Regions from separate parts of the Sporosarcina sp. FA15 genome, predicted to be linked through region 4. Evidence: riboswitches for the same ligand, from Rfam matches in the RefSeq annotation. Region 4 holds a riboswitch; each other region holds the start of a gene.
The links. A riboswitch is a leader RNA that binds a small molecule or an ion and turns the genes downstream of it on or off. The one in region 4 is predicted to bind thiamine pyrophosphate.

Region 1: another riboswitch for thiamine pyrophosphate. It lies ahead of thiD (bifunctional hydroxymethylpyrimidine kinase/phosphomethylpyrimidine kinase); the one in region 4 lies ahead of ACP8HG_RS18850 (thiamine phosphate synthase).
Region 2: another riboswitch for thiamine pyrophosphate. It lies ahead of tenA (thiaminase II); the one in region 4 lies ahead of ACP8HG_RS18850 (thiamine phosphate synthase).
Region 3: another riboswitch for thiamine pyrophosphate. It lies ahead of ACP8HG_RS00710 (acetylornithine deacetylase); the one in region 4 lies ahead of ACP8HG_RS18850 (thiamine phosphate synthase).

The regions. Positions count from the first base shown of each region.
Region 1 covers NZ_CP188818.1:3,794,654-3,797,802, reverse strand. Annotated here, with positions in the region: gene thiE (thiamine phosphate synthase) at 1-595, opposite strand, end outside; gene thiD (bifunctional hydroxymethylpyrimidine kinase/phosphomethylpyrimidine kinase) at 588-1,418, opposite strand; TPP riboswitch at 1,498-1,603, opposite strand; gene ACP8HG_RS17880 (histidine phosphatase family protein) at 1,980-2,522, opposite strand; gene ACP8HG_RS17875 (hypothetical protein) at 2,735-3,149, opposite strand, start outside.
Region 2 covers NZ_CP188818.1:407,103-410,251, forward strand. Annotated here, with positions in the region: gene ACP8HG_RS02065 (ABC transporter permease) at 1-402, opposite strand, end outside; gene ACP8HG_RS02070 (ABC transporter ATP-binding protein) at 399-1,148, opposite strand; gene tenA (thiaminase II) at 1,135-1,827, opposite strand; TPP riboswitch at 1,935-2,038, opposite strand; gene ACP8HG_RS02080 (exonuclease SbcCD subunit D) at 2,189-3,149, shown strand, end outside.
Region 3 covers NZ_CP188818.1:127,883-131,031, reverse strand. Annotated here, with positions in the region: gene ACP8HG_RS00710 (acetylornithine deacetylase) at 512-1,786, opposite strand; TPP riboswitch at 1,998-2,100, opposite strand; gene ACP8HG_RS00705 (S-layer homology domain-containing protein) at 2,118-3,149, opposite strand, start outside.
Region 4 covers NZ_CP188818.1:3,969,298-3,972,446, reverse strand. Annotated here, with positions in the region: gene ACP8HG_RS18860 (phosphoribosylaminoimidazolesuccinocarboxamide synthase) at 1-200, opposite strand, end outside; gene ACP8HG_RS18855 (YebC/PmpR family DNA-binding transcriptional regulator) at 913-1,632, shown strand; TPP riboswitch at 1,706-1,814, shown strand; gene ACP8HG_RS18850 (thiamine phosphate synthase) at 2,050-2,655, shown strand; gene thiO (glycine oxidase ThiO) at 2,639-3,149, shown strand, end outside.

The DNA.
Region 1 (3,149 bases), 170 kb from region 4:
GATCTTCTTCTCCAGAAATTGCAGAAATAACCGCTACCCCTGACGCACCCGCTTTAATGATAGCACCGGCTCTGCGTTCTGAAATTCCGCCAATCGCAACAATTGGTAAGCCAGGTAACAACGATGCCACTTCCCTAATTGTCTCGATACCAATAACCGGTTGCGTATCCATTTTCGTCTGTGTCTCATAAACTGGACCTAGACCGATATAATCAGCCCCAGCATCAGCTGCCGCAATCGCTTCTGTTACATTATGCGTAGAAACACCTATTAGCATGTCTGGACCAACCTTGTCACGCACTGCTGAAATATATCCGTCTTCCTGCCCGATATGAATACCGTCTGCACCAATTTCAATCGCAAGACCTATATCATCATTGACAATGAAAGGTACACTATATTGTTCACATAATTGCTGACACGCTTGTGCAAAAGCCTTCAATTCTTCACCCGTTAATGCACCAGGCCCTTTTTCACGTAATTGAAAGCTCGTTATACCACCCTTTAACGCCTCTTCTAAGACATGTAACGGGTCGCGTCCCGCCAAATTCACTGTACCCATGATGAAATATAAGTTAACTGTTTGCTTATCCATAAACTACAACCCCTTCCATTGTCTTGTTACCGCGGCGTCCATATGCCCAGTGATTCGTCGGACCATGGCCGCCACCAATTTTAAGTCCATCTTCAATTGCTGCGTGGATAAAACATTTTGCAGAAACAACTGCATTCGCTGCCGTTTCCCCATTTGCCAAAAACGCTGTCAGTGCCGCCGAATACGTACACCCTGTTCCATGCGTATCTTTCGTATCAATCCATGGTGCGCGAACCGAGAACCGTTCCCCGTCAGCCCCCATGAACAGATCTTCCGCATAAGGCGCTTCTTTCCGGTGGCCCCCTTTAATAAGAACCGCCCCCGCGCCCAACGCTATTATATGTTTCGCCGCTCGTTCTATGTCTGCATTCGTCTTTATTTCCATTCCTGCAAGCACTTCTGCTTCTGGAATATTAGGTGTAACAATAGCTGCAAGAGGTACAAGTACAGTCTTCAACGCTTCAACCGCCTGTCTTTCTAGCAATGAAGCACCCCCTTTCGCAATCATTACCGGATCAATGACAAGTGGAATTCCGCTCCAATGAAACGCCTCTCCCACTGCATAGATAATTTCTGTCGAAAAGAGCATCCCTGTCTTAATCGCTTTAACATCAAAATCTTCAATAACTGCCTGTATTTGCGCTTTAATAATAGCGGTGTCAACCGGCTGTATCGCCGTCACTCCAAATGTATTTTGCGCTGTCACCGCTGTCAGTGCCGACGTACCGAAAACACCCAATTCTTGGAACGTCTTCAAGTCTGCCTGAATACCCGCACCACCACCACTATCCGACCCCGCAATTGTCAATGCCACACGTACCATTCGATTCGCCACCCTTTTATTTATACTAAAAAGCCGCTTCCCGGTGGCGTAAGAAAGCGGCTAGCCATTTAACTATTCGTAAAAGGCGTACCCACTTTCCTACGCCGGTATAATCCGGATCAGGTTCCAAGGGTCCGCGCATTCATGCACGTCTCAGCCTAAAAAAGGCTCCCCTAGTGGTTGTTAAACTATTCAGCTTTGTAGCAAGTGTAACATATCTAGTGTGAGATTGTGGGAATGTTTGGTCCATTTTCAATAGAAGCATAGAGTAATGGAAATAAAAAACTCCATCAAATAGGTTCAATATATATAATAAACTCGTTTCACGTGGTAACAGTTTATTCCATTCTATCGTCGATAAGAGTATAGTTAATGACATAAACAGAAAGAAGGCGCAGTTTATGCATAAAGCAGACAGCAGACCGAATAATCCCGACAAATCCATGTGGATCAGTCTTTTCGGGGCACTCGTTATTATTGCAGTGGTCATTATTACTAATCTTACAATGGGTTAACATTCACTAAAACCTAGATAGGCCGACATCACAGCGGCCTGTTTTTTTATTCAGAACCCCAAATTCTTTCCACTTCTGAGTCCCCATCCTTAATCCGTATAACATACACGTCTGGATTCGTCAGTGCCTGCCACTGCCCAAAATCGAATCGCTCATCATAACACCTTAATAATAGCGCCATTAAATTCCCGTGTGTCACAAGCACTGTCCGCGAACCGTCACCCAGCTCATCCACAACATCACAGACCCTCGACATCGCTTCACTCGAAGATTCCCCACCTTCATATTTTAGATGAAGGTCAAAAAACGTATCTTCCAGCTTTATCAACCAATCCTCGAAATCCATTGAACTTAGCACGCGCTCCATAAGCCGACTATCCACCTCTACATGCAACTTCTTCCGCTCAGCTATAGGCCAGCCCGTCTGACGTGCACGAGAAAACGGACTCGTAATAATCCGTTCCACTTCGATATCTTCGAAAAACGCTACAAGCTGATCCGCCTGCAAAATCCCTTCAGCAGTCAATTCCGCGTGTGGTGCCTGTCCTTCTGCGGAGCAATGACGCACGATGTAAATAACTTTTTCCATACCCGCTTCACCCCATTCTTCTTACTAAATAGACATACAACCCATTCGCAAACTAGCTGTAGTCATCCCTATTACTCTTTTTCCCTTGTATGCTCCAAAGAAAACATCTCAATGTCTTAGATTCCTTAGAAATCACGACAAAAAGTGCCTGTACAATAAACCATCATGAAAATTTAAACATTCATGGTGGTTTCTTATGCAGGCACTCACTATTATTTATTCATCTGAGCAAGGAAGTCAGCTAGAGGGTCTTCCTCTTCTACAACAGAGGTTTCTTCTGGCTCCTTTAACTGTTCCCAATCAAAATTATCCAGATCATCCTCTATGTTAATCAATTGATGTTCTGTTTCCACCTCAACGGCAGCGCTCGTTTCTTCCTGCAAATATAATGCTGCATTTACATCTATTGCATTGCTGTTCAATGATGCAAAGAGAGATGCTGTGCGGATTGGATCGGACATCAACTGATAGACGATACTCCCTAGTAGCGCCTCGGAATGTTCGTGCTTTAACCAATCACGTTGCGCTTTAGTTAACCCTTTTGGGAGCGGAATTGTTATGGCCTCTCTATGCTTTAAAAGTGAGTCATTCACCCCATCTATCACGAACTCCGCAATTTTACTGGAA
Region 2 (3,149 bases), 1.1 Mb from region 4:
GAATGTATTCACTGTTATCGGAAAAAATGTGATGAGCACAGTAACAGCAACTTTGCTCCAAATTGTGTAACCAAACCACAGTACAAAAATAGGTGCAAGCGCAATAATAGGAACCATTTGAGATGCAATGAGAATTGGATAGAGCGCTTTTCGTACGCCGGGATGGGAAGACATTAGCACTGCAATTGCTGTTCCTGAAATAATCGAAATGGCTAGGCCGATAATAATCGTCATCAAAGTAACCGGTAGATGTTTCAACAATAATACTTCCCTCAGTTCCCAAAAACGTATAAAAATTTGTATAGGGGAAGGGAGAATGAACGCTTTACCGTAAAGGCGTGCACCCAACTCCCAGATACTTAGAAATCCTGCAATGATTACTAAGGAAGCCGTATTTTTCACAGCGAAACCTCACTTCTGAGCTTGCCGATAAGCAGTTCTTTTAGCTCGAGCATTTCAGCGCGATGTAAATCGTTTCTTATTCGAGGTCTTTCAAGAGGCACTTCGATTTCCACGAATGAAGTGACAGGTTTGTTTTGCAACAGAAAAATACGGTCTGACAGAAACAGTGCTTCCTCTACGTCATGTGTGATGAAAAGGACAGTTGATTTGCGCTTTTCCCACAGATTGATGAGCCACTCTTGCATAGCCAGTCGAGTGATAGCGTCGAGGGCCGAAAAGGGTTCATCCAATAACAGTAGGGAATTGCCAGAAAGGACAGCGCGCAAGAAAGCGACGCGCTGCTTCATTCCACCCGAAAGTTCGCCGGGATAGTTATCCTCCGTTCCACCAAGGCCGAACTCCTGTAATAATGGTTGCACTTGTTCCTTAGCAGCCTTCTTATCTAATCCGGCTACTTCAAGTGGAAGGCATGCATTTTCTAAAATGGTTCGCCAAGGAAGTAGCAAATCTTGTTGGGGCATATAGCCGACCTTTCCGAGGCGCTGAGTATTTGGATTCCCTTCAAGAGAAATGGTACCGTTTGAGGGTTCATCTAATCCGGTTACAAGACGGAAAATCGTGCTTTTACCGGAACCGCTAACACCAATTATCGAAATAAACTCACCGGGAAGAATGTTGAATGACAGATTATCGAGTATGCTGTTGCCTGATTGGTACGTGAATGAAACACCGTCAAACGATAGCATTTATCATTTCAACTCCAGGCCACATTTGTTTTGTATTTGCCATATCCCAAAACATATATTCATAACGAGTTGTATTGAGGAAGATCTCCTCGAGCTTTAACAGTTCATGCTCCGGTTTTCCTTCTGTTGATTTGTTCATTAAATCAATACACCAGCCCGCAAGTTCCTCGAATTCATCCGAAGAATACATCTGAATCCAATCGCCATATAACGAGTGATCGGCAGCACCTGGAATAGCATTTAGCTCCTTACCGATTTCCCAGTAACTCCATGCGCAAGGAAGCAGAGCAGCCATCACTTCCGCAACGGTTCCATTTTGACAGACGTGTAACATGTAGTGCGTATAGGCAAGAACAATTGGTGACGGCTTAGCGTTTTCAAGTTCCTGTTCAGAAATGCCGAACCGCAGTGCGTAGCTTCGATGCAGGGCCATTTCCTTGTTCAGCGTCCCATCGAGTAGTGTCGCGAATTTGCCCATCGTTTCCAAGTCGTCGGCTTTTACAGCCCCGATCGCAAACAGTTTTGCATAATCAATCAAATACAAGTAATCCTGTACCATATAAAACCTGAATTTATCCGGATCAAGCGTCCCATCGCCAATTCCTTGTACGAACGGATGGCTATGATTCTGTCTCCAGATTGGTAACGTCTTTTCTAACAAACGGTCAGTGAACTTCATGATATCAACACTCCCTTTGTATTCTTGAAAACCAAAAAACCCACTCCTTGAAGAAGAAGTGGGTTGTAGACAATCAAAAGTATCCCGGAAAATAGACCGGCAGAATTATTGTGTCAGCACCTCTTCCTTACGCTGGTATTAACCAGTTCAAGTTATAAGGGTCAAGGCACATGCCTCTCTCAGCTCTGTTAGAGCACCCCTAGCGGTGGATCATATGAAATTGGACTCATCCCCATTATAAGCATATTAAAAATAGAAGGTCAACCTTAACTTTGTGAAAAGTTAGAAAGGAATGTATGTTTCCTTTTACAAGAATTATCCTGTAAAGTAGAAAGAAAAAGTATTGAAAGGGGAAATGAATTTGAAATTTTTCCATACAGCGGACTGGCATTTAGGCAAGCTCGTTCAAGGTATATATATGACAGAAGGACAGCGTTATGTGCTTGATCAATTTGTAGAGGTAGTCAAAAAGGAGAAGCCAGATGCGGTCGTTATCGCAGGCGATTTGTATGACCGTGCGGTGCCACCTACAGAAGCGATTGCACTACTTGACGAAGTGCTTGGAAAAATCACTATGGAACTTGGAATACCAGTCCTTGCGATTGGAGGAAACCATGATAGCCCGGGACGCCTCCATTTTGGAAGCGGATTGATGCGAGTAAATGGCTACCATATTGCAGGTCAGATGACGAAAGTAATCGAACCGGTCGTTTTGTCAGATGACTACGGTGAGGTTCATTTCCATCTCGTACCATTTGCGGATCCTTCTGTTGTAAAACATTTGCACGAAGATGAAACGATTGTGAACCATAACGATGCGATGAAGAAAGTGACGGCAACTATCCGTGAACAAATGGCAGAGGGGGTCCGACATGTATTTGTTGGACATGCTTTTGTGACACCTCACGGAGAAAGTGAAAATAACACGAGTGACTCCGAACGACCGTTGGCAATTGGTGGGGCAGAATATGTGTCGGCGCATCTTTTCGAAGGATTTAATTATACTGCACTTGGCCACCTACATCAGGCACATTATGTGTTAAATGAAACAGTGCGATTTGCGGGTTCGCCAATGAAATATTCGATTTCAGAAGAACATCATAATAAAGGGTTTCTAATTATCGAACTTGATGCTGCAGGGCAGGTATCTGTTGAGAAACGGGAGTTGAAGCCAAAGCATGATATGCGGACGGTTGTAGGGACGATGGAAGATATTTTGTTGCACCCAGTAAGTGAGGATTATGTTTTTGTTAAATTGCTAGATGAGACACCGGTTTTATTCCCGATGGAAAAAGTACGGTCAGTCTATCCGAACGCGATGC
Region 3 (3,149 bases), 780 kb from region 4:
GCCAAAGATGCAATTTTGGCTGCCTAATCCCACTCTATAGTATTTCCTTTTTGTATTTTAGAAAGGGTCACTTTCTATATGGCATCACATTGTTACTTGTATGATTTTTGCCAAAGTAAGTAAGGAAAGCTTGTTAAATGCAGCAGAGTGCCCGAAATTTCATCTTCGGGCACTTGCAACTTTTATAGAAAGGTAGTTATTCTTCCATCTTCCAAAGTAGTTGCATTTTCCACTTAAACATTGTAGGTATGTGGTGGACAGTTAGTTGTAACAGGATTACCGAAAAGAGTGTAGCTGGCATTTCCAGCCACATTTAACCCGCGGTAAAGGTGTTGTAATCATTTCGTCCAAAGCTAGCCGCAAATGTACAAGTCAAACGTAGACTTTTAAGCTTTTCTTAAGGTTTAGGCTGTCCCTTGTAAGGCGCCTTCGCTTAGTTTATATAGGCATCCATTTGTTCAACATGTAACAGTTTAATAGTAGTAGATGAATGGGGAGATTACTTGCACTCCTATTTTTTCGTATTACACCACTCATTTATAAATAACATAAGCGTCTTGGTAAATACCACTAATTCTTCAATGTTTATCTTTTCATCGACTGAATGTGCCTCTTCCAACTTTCCAGGACCATAGATAACAGTTGGAATTCCTGCTGCTCCTAGCCAGCCCGCATCTGTTACTGATCTCGACATACCTATTATTGCAGGACTTTTTTCGGTTTGTTCATGACAATGCGCAAGAAGTTGAACAGCTGCATGGTCCGCATTCATTTCAAGCGCCGGAAATATTTCTCCACGTTCTTCAATCATTGATTTTCCACCCCAGCGAAAGTGAATGGGATTTTCTCTTAACCACGTGTCTGCTTTTGCTACATGGTTCAAATGCTCTTCGATTTCTTTTGTTACAGATTGATAGGTTTCATTCGGATAGAAATGAACGGTGATCCAGAGCCGACATTCATCCGCCACAAAAGCTGCATGCCTTCCTCCTTCTATAACTGCTGGATTAATAGTAGTGGTGCCAGGCGCAAAACCCGGATATTTTTTTGTCACAGCCCAGTGACGTTCTAAATCTTGTAATCCAGCAATAACCTTCATCATCTTTTCTATCGCACTAGCCCCATTAACCGAACCGCCTGCATGAAGCATACTCATCCTCATTGCATCATGGAAAACTTCCTTACTTTTAATCGTTATCCAGCCGGTAATCACACCACCCTGACCATGGATTTGACGATCACTGCCATCGACTACAAGTGCAAAGTCTGCTGTATAGCCTTTTTCCATACATGAAAGTGTTCCAGCCTCTCCCGCTTCCTCCCCAATGACAGTCTGAATTTGCAAATCACCTTTCAGTTCCACACCTAGTTCGTTTAATAATTTAACGGCTAGTAAAGTCGCCGCTACTGCACCTTTCATATCGGATGTTCCTCGCCCATATGCGTTGCCATCTTTAGTCGTTAGTTCAAAGACAGGCACAGTCCACTCTGTTTCATCCCCCACTTCCGCAACGTCTATATGTCCATTAATGATTAGGCTGTTATACAGGTTTCCATCCGTTCCCTTTTTAACGCCTACAACGTTCGGGTCGCCAGGAAATACATCCCAACTAACCGTTTCAAATTTTTCTTGTGCTAAAAAATCTTGAATATACCGCTGTACGCCTGTTGTATTTCTTGCCGGTGGACTAACTGTCGGGAAACGAACGAGGTCCGCTAGCAATTGCACTAACTCCTCTAGACGTTCATCAACTAGGTTACTAATTCTATTTTCCATTTTACTCATCCATCCCTTATCTATATTTTTGGTAGGTGAATCTATATACGTTGTAATAAAGAATTCCATTGAATTCACTACGGCGCTAGCCCTTGTAATGCGCCTTCGCGCAGTTCACTATCTTTATTTCATTTGTTCAACATATATACACTGGAACAGAAAACAGCCGCTTTCCATAATCGGAAGGCGGCTGTTTTCTACGTATATAAAGACATTGAGTGTAGAGTTTCAGCTGCTTCCCTACGCTAGTATGAACTAGATCAGGTTCGAAGGGTTTACATCTATGATGTGTCTCAGCCTAAACGGCTCCCCTAGCAGTATCTATTTAGTTTTTTCTTCTTCACAATGCATCTGTTCTTTCTTCCCCTTTAGGAAGATAGTTCGATAAGTCGATATCACGTAACCCGTTCTTTATTTTAGTTGTGTAACCTAAATTTTCATTCGATAAAAACGAAGCTTTTGAAGCAATCATTTCTTCTAATAAAGGCAAATACGTCGGATCAATATCTTTCCAAAGTTTGTACGAATTTATTAAATCCTCTAAAGTCAGATGCTTGTAATCATCGCCTTTATAGTCACGTAATGCGGAAATACGATACCAAATATCGCCATTATCACGAATCCAATCATCTTTATCCGCTACAATCGCTGTTTGTATAGCCTGCGCTGTATCTAAATACTTCTGATCACCGAACTCATTATAAGCCATGAGTAAAACGTTCATACCGCCCAACACATGATTCATAGAGGCATGTGTCGTTACTTGCTGTGCAATCGGGAAGTAATCCGCGATGTAGTAAGACTCGTCATTCACAGGAATGACGTTTCCTTTACTTTTTTGTGAGACTAGTAAGTCAGCATAATTACGCAATGGCTCTTTCGCATTCTCAATTCCAAAATCAGCACCACTATTATAGTAGAAAAGCGCGATTTGCTCATTAAAACGTGTATCAATGAATGGAGCTGTAATGTCATATAAATCTTTCAAATAGGTGCTTGTAACTTCTGTTTCCCAATAATCTTTGTCACCTTTGAAATTCTTCAAGTTAACAAATGAGTTGTAAATTAAGTTCTCAAAATAACGATCCTCTTGCTCATTATATAAAACCAGCGCACGATCTTCTTTTAATAGAAGTAAGTTCCGCCCATATCCTTGCCCTGTGTCAGGCATTGGCTCTGTGGTTATCGCCATTTTATTGTATGGGCCACCCGCCGTGTACCAATTATTACGTTTTTTATAATACTTAGCTGACTCAAGCATCCAGCTCTCCATATTCTCTTCATTCGCAAATAATTGGTCATCCGCATTCATATACCACTGATCTACAATGTCATTGCCTTTTGAATTTAACGTATGCACAGATAATAATGT
Region 4 (3,149 bases):
TTATCCGCCATTTTTTCAAAGAAATATTTCGTCATCCGAAGTCCGGATTGCCCCGCGCCTTCAATCGATAAGCCAACTGTGTTCGCACCAGGATCGAAAACCCCGTCTTCTCCGGTTACATCATCTTTAAATTTCAGTAGTACATTGTTGCCGTCCAATTTGTATACATCTTTCGTCTTCCCTTTATATATGAGTTCCATGCGTCTGTTCCCTTCTATAGTAGGATGAACGTTCACCTTTAGTATAATTGAGAATCGTCATAAGAAAAAGAGTTTTTCTTAAATATCGGATAATGTTCTTTCCATCACGCCAAAACTGTACGATAGTAGACAAATTCTCATAATTGAAAGACAGTATATATGTTGAACAAATGAATACGGCGTATGCGCTTTACAAGGGCTTTTGGGAGGCTACTGAAAAAAAACTTGTACTTGAAATGAATTAGGATTCCCCCTAATACCGCTTCGGCGCTTTGTGGATGCCTCCCGCGAAGACGCGCCTGCGCTAGATAGTCTATGTGAGAAAGAGCTTTTCATTATCTGCGATGAAAACTGCAACCCGGAGTGTGTCTTTCTTGAATAGAATTAGTAGCAAAAAATAAGCACATTATAATCTCGGCGTATACATCTCAAAATCACATTTCTCTCGATAATGAACATCCTAGCGCAGGCGCGGCAAAGGCATCCCCAAAGCGCCAAGCGTTCTACAATCCCCCCCGAATTAATACTCTCTCCTTATTGAGCGCCACAGTAAATTTAGTGGGATTCCTTAATTCAACTTAAATAGGTAAAAACTTTCTCCCTTACACAACCTAATAGCCCATTTTTAATAATTCCCACTCGTCTACTTGCATATAATTGTTGTATACTTATTGTAGTAAATCTATGCTTAATCGAAAGTGAGTGGAAATTCATGGGCCGTAAATGGAACAATATCAAAGAGAAAAAAGCTTCAAGAGATGCGGACACGAGTCGCATTTATGCTAAATTCGGACGTGAAATTTATGTAGTAGCGAAGCAAGGCGAGCCTGATCCTGAATTGAATCAAGCGCTAAAATTTGTCGTAGAACGCGCAAAAACATATAGTGTACCAAAAGCGATTATTGACCGGGCAATTGAAAAAGCAAAAGGTGGTTCAGAAGAAAACTTTGACGAGCTTCGCTATGAAGGATTCGGACCAAATGGCTCGATGGTTATTGTCGATACACTGACAAATAACGTCAATCGTACTGCATCAGAAGTACGCGCCGCATTCGGTAAAAATGGCGGTAATATGGGTGTCAGCGGATCTGTTTCCTATATGTTTGATGCGACTGCAGTTATCGGAATTGAAGGTATGTCCGCCGACGACGTTCTCGAACTTCTAATGGATGCGGACGTCGAAGTGCGTGATATTCTAGATGAAGAGGAGTCGGTCATCATCTATGCTGAGCCAGACCAGTTCCATGCTGTTCAGGCAGCTTTAAAAAGTGCCGGTATTACAGAGTTTAACGTCGCTGAAATAACAATGCTTGCACAAAACGACTTGACTCTGTCACCAGAAGCTCAAGCACAATTCGAGAAAATGATTGACGTACTGGATGATTTGGAAGATGTTCAACAAGTGCATCATAACGTCCACTTAGACGACTAAGCGCAACTGTTCATCCTTTCATTCATTCCATTGACGTGCTATGCTACTAATAGATTGACAACTTCATAACATATTCGACCATTAGGGGAATCCTTTTAAAGGACTGAGAAACGAGTTCCACTCCGCTACCCTTATCACCTGAACAGGTTTGTACCTGCGTAGGGAAGTGGCGTGTCTTCCTATCAGTGCATTCTAATGCCATCGACAGACCACTTTCCATACCTGGAAAGTGGTCTTTTTTTATCAAGAAAAGCAGAAGGCGCCGCTCAGCTCCGACAGGCATAAGACGGTTTACGAAGAGGGCGTCCTTCAGCCCTCGCAGTAAAACGACTTATGACCCGAGGGGTTGGCGCCTGAAACTAGACCCTATTCCCAGGTGAAAACATATACTATTTCTTTTCGATAAGGAGGAGTTCGATGAAGATAATTGCCGTAACAGATGACAAAATGGAACGTAGCCAATTGCTTGATACATTGCTAGCAATCGAACCTTTTATCGACGCAGCCATCTTACGTGAGAAATCGAAAATGGATTCAGAAATAATAGCGTTGATTCGACAATTAATCGAATCTGGCTTTGATTCAACTAAACTAATTGTCCATGGGCGAACGAATGTCGCTTCAATTACCGGGATTAACAAAGTTCAACTTCCCGGATACGGCGAACCGCTAACGCTACTCAAAAAAAAATTCCCGGCTATCTCCTTCGGCAGATCTGTCCACTCTTATGGTGAAGCTGAAACTGCTTATAAAGAAGGTGCTGACTGGATTCTTTATGGTCATTTATTCGAGACAAGTTCAAAAGTTGGCCTCTTCCCCCGTGGAACCGATGAGCTTTTTCAAATCGTTGAATCGCTAGCAATTCCCATCTATGCAATTGGTGGAATTCAGCCCCATCACCTTCCGCAATTAAATCAAGGCGGAGTTGCAGGAATTGCAGTGATGTCGTCCATTTTTGGCAGTGACAATCCTGAAGTTGCCACAACAGCCTATAAGGATGCCAACCATGTCACAACCAGTTGATGTTGTCGTTATTGGGGGAGGGATTATTGGTTGCAGTACAGCTTATTATTTAGCAAAAGAGGGTTTGTCAGTTCACCTTGTTGAACGCGATAAAATCGCTCAAGGCACTACTCGGGCGGCTGGCGGCATGCTTGGTGCACACTCTGAATATTTGAATGACACCTTTTATTCATTCGCGCAAGAAAGTCAGGTACTGTATTCAGAATTCCAACGTGATGCAGGGGCGGACTTCGGTTATACAGCTGGCGGTATTGTTCAGTTTGCTTGTTCCGAAGAAGAACGAATTGCCCTCTCCCGTTGGAAAAACGCAGTTCATCTTTCAGCTGAACAAGTTCGCGAACGAATTCCGCATGTTGCTCCACCTGCTTTTGGTGCGTATCTTTTTGAAGAAGACGTCCATGTTCATCCTGAAAAGGCTTGTCTGGCATTTTGCGCAGCGGCTAAAAATTTGGGTGCTACTATTTCAGAACAGGCCACAGTCGATGAAATCACAC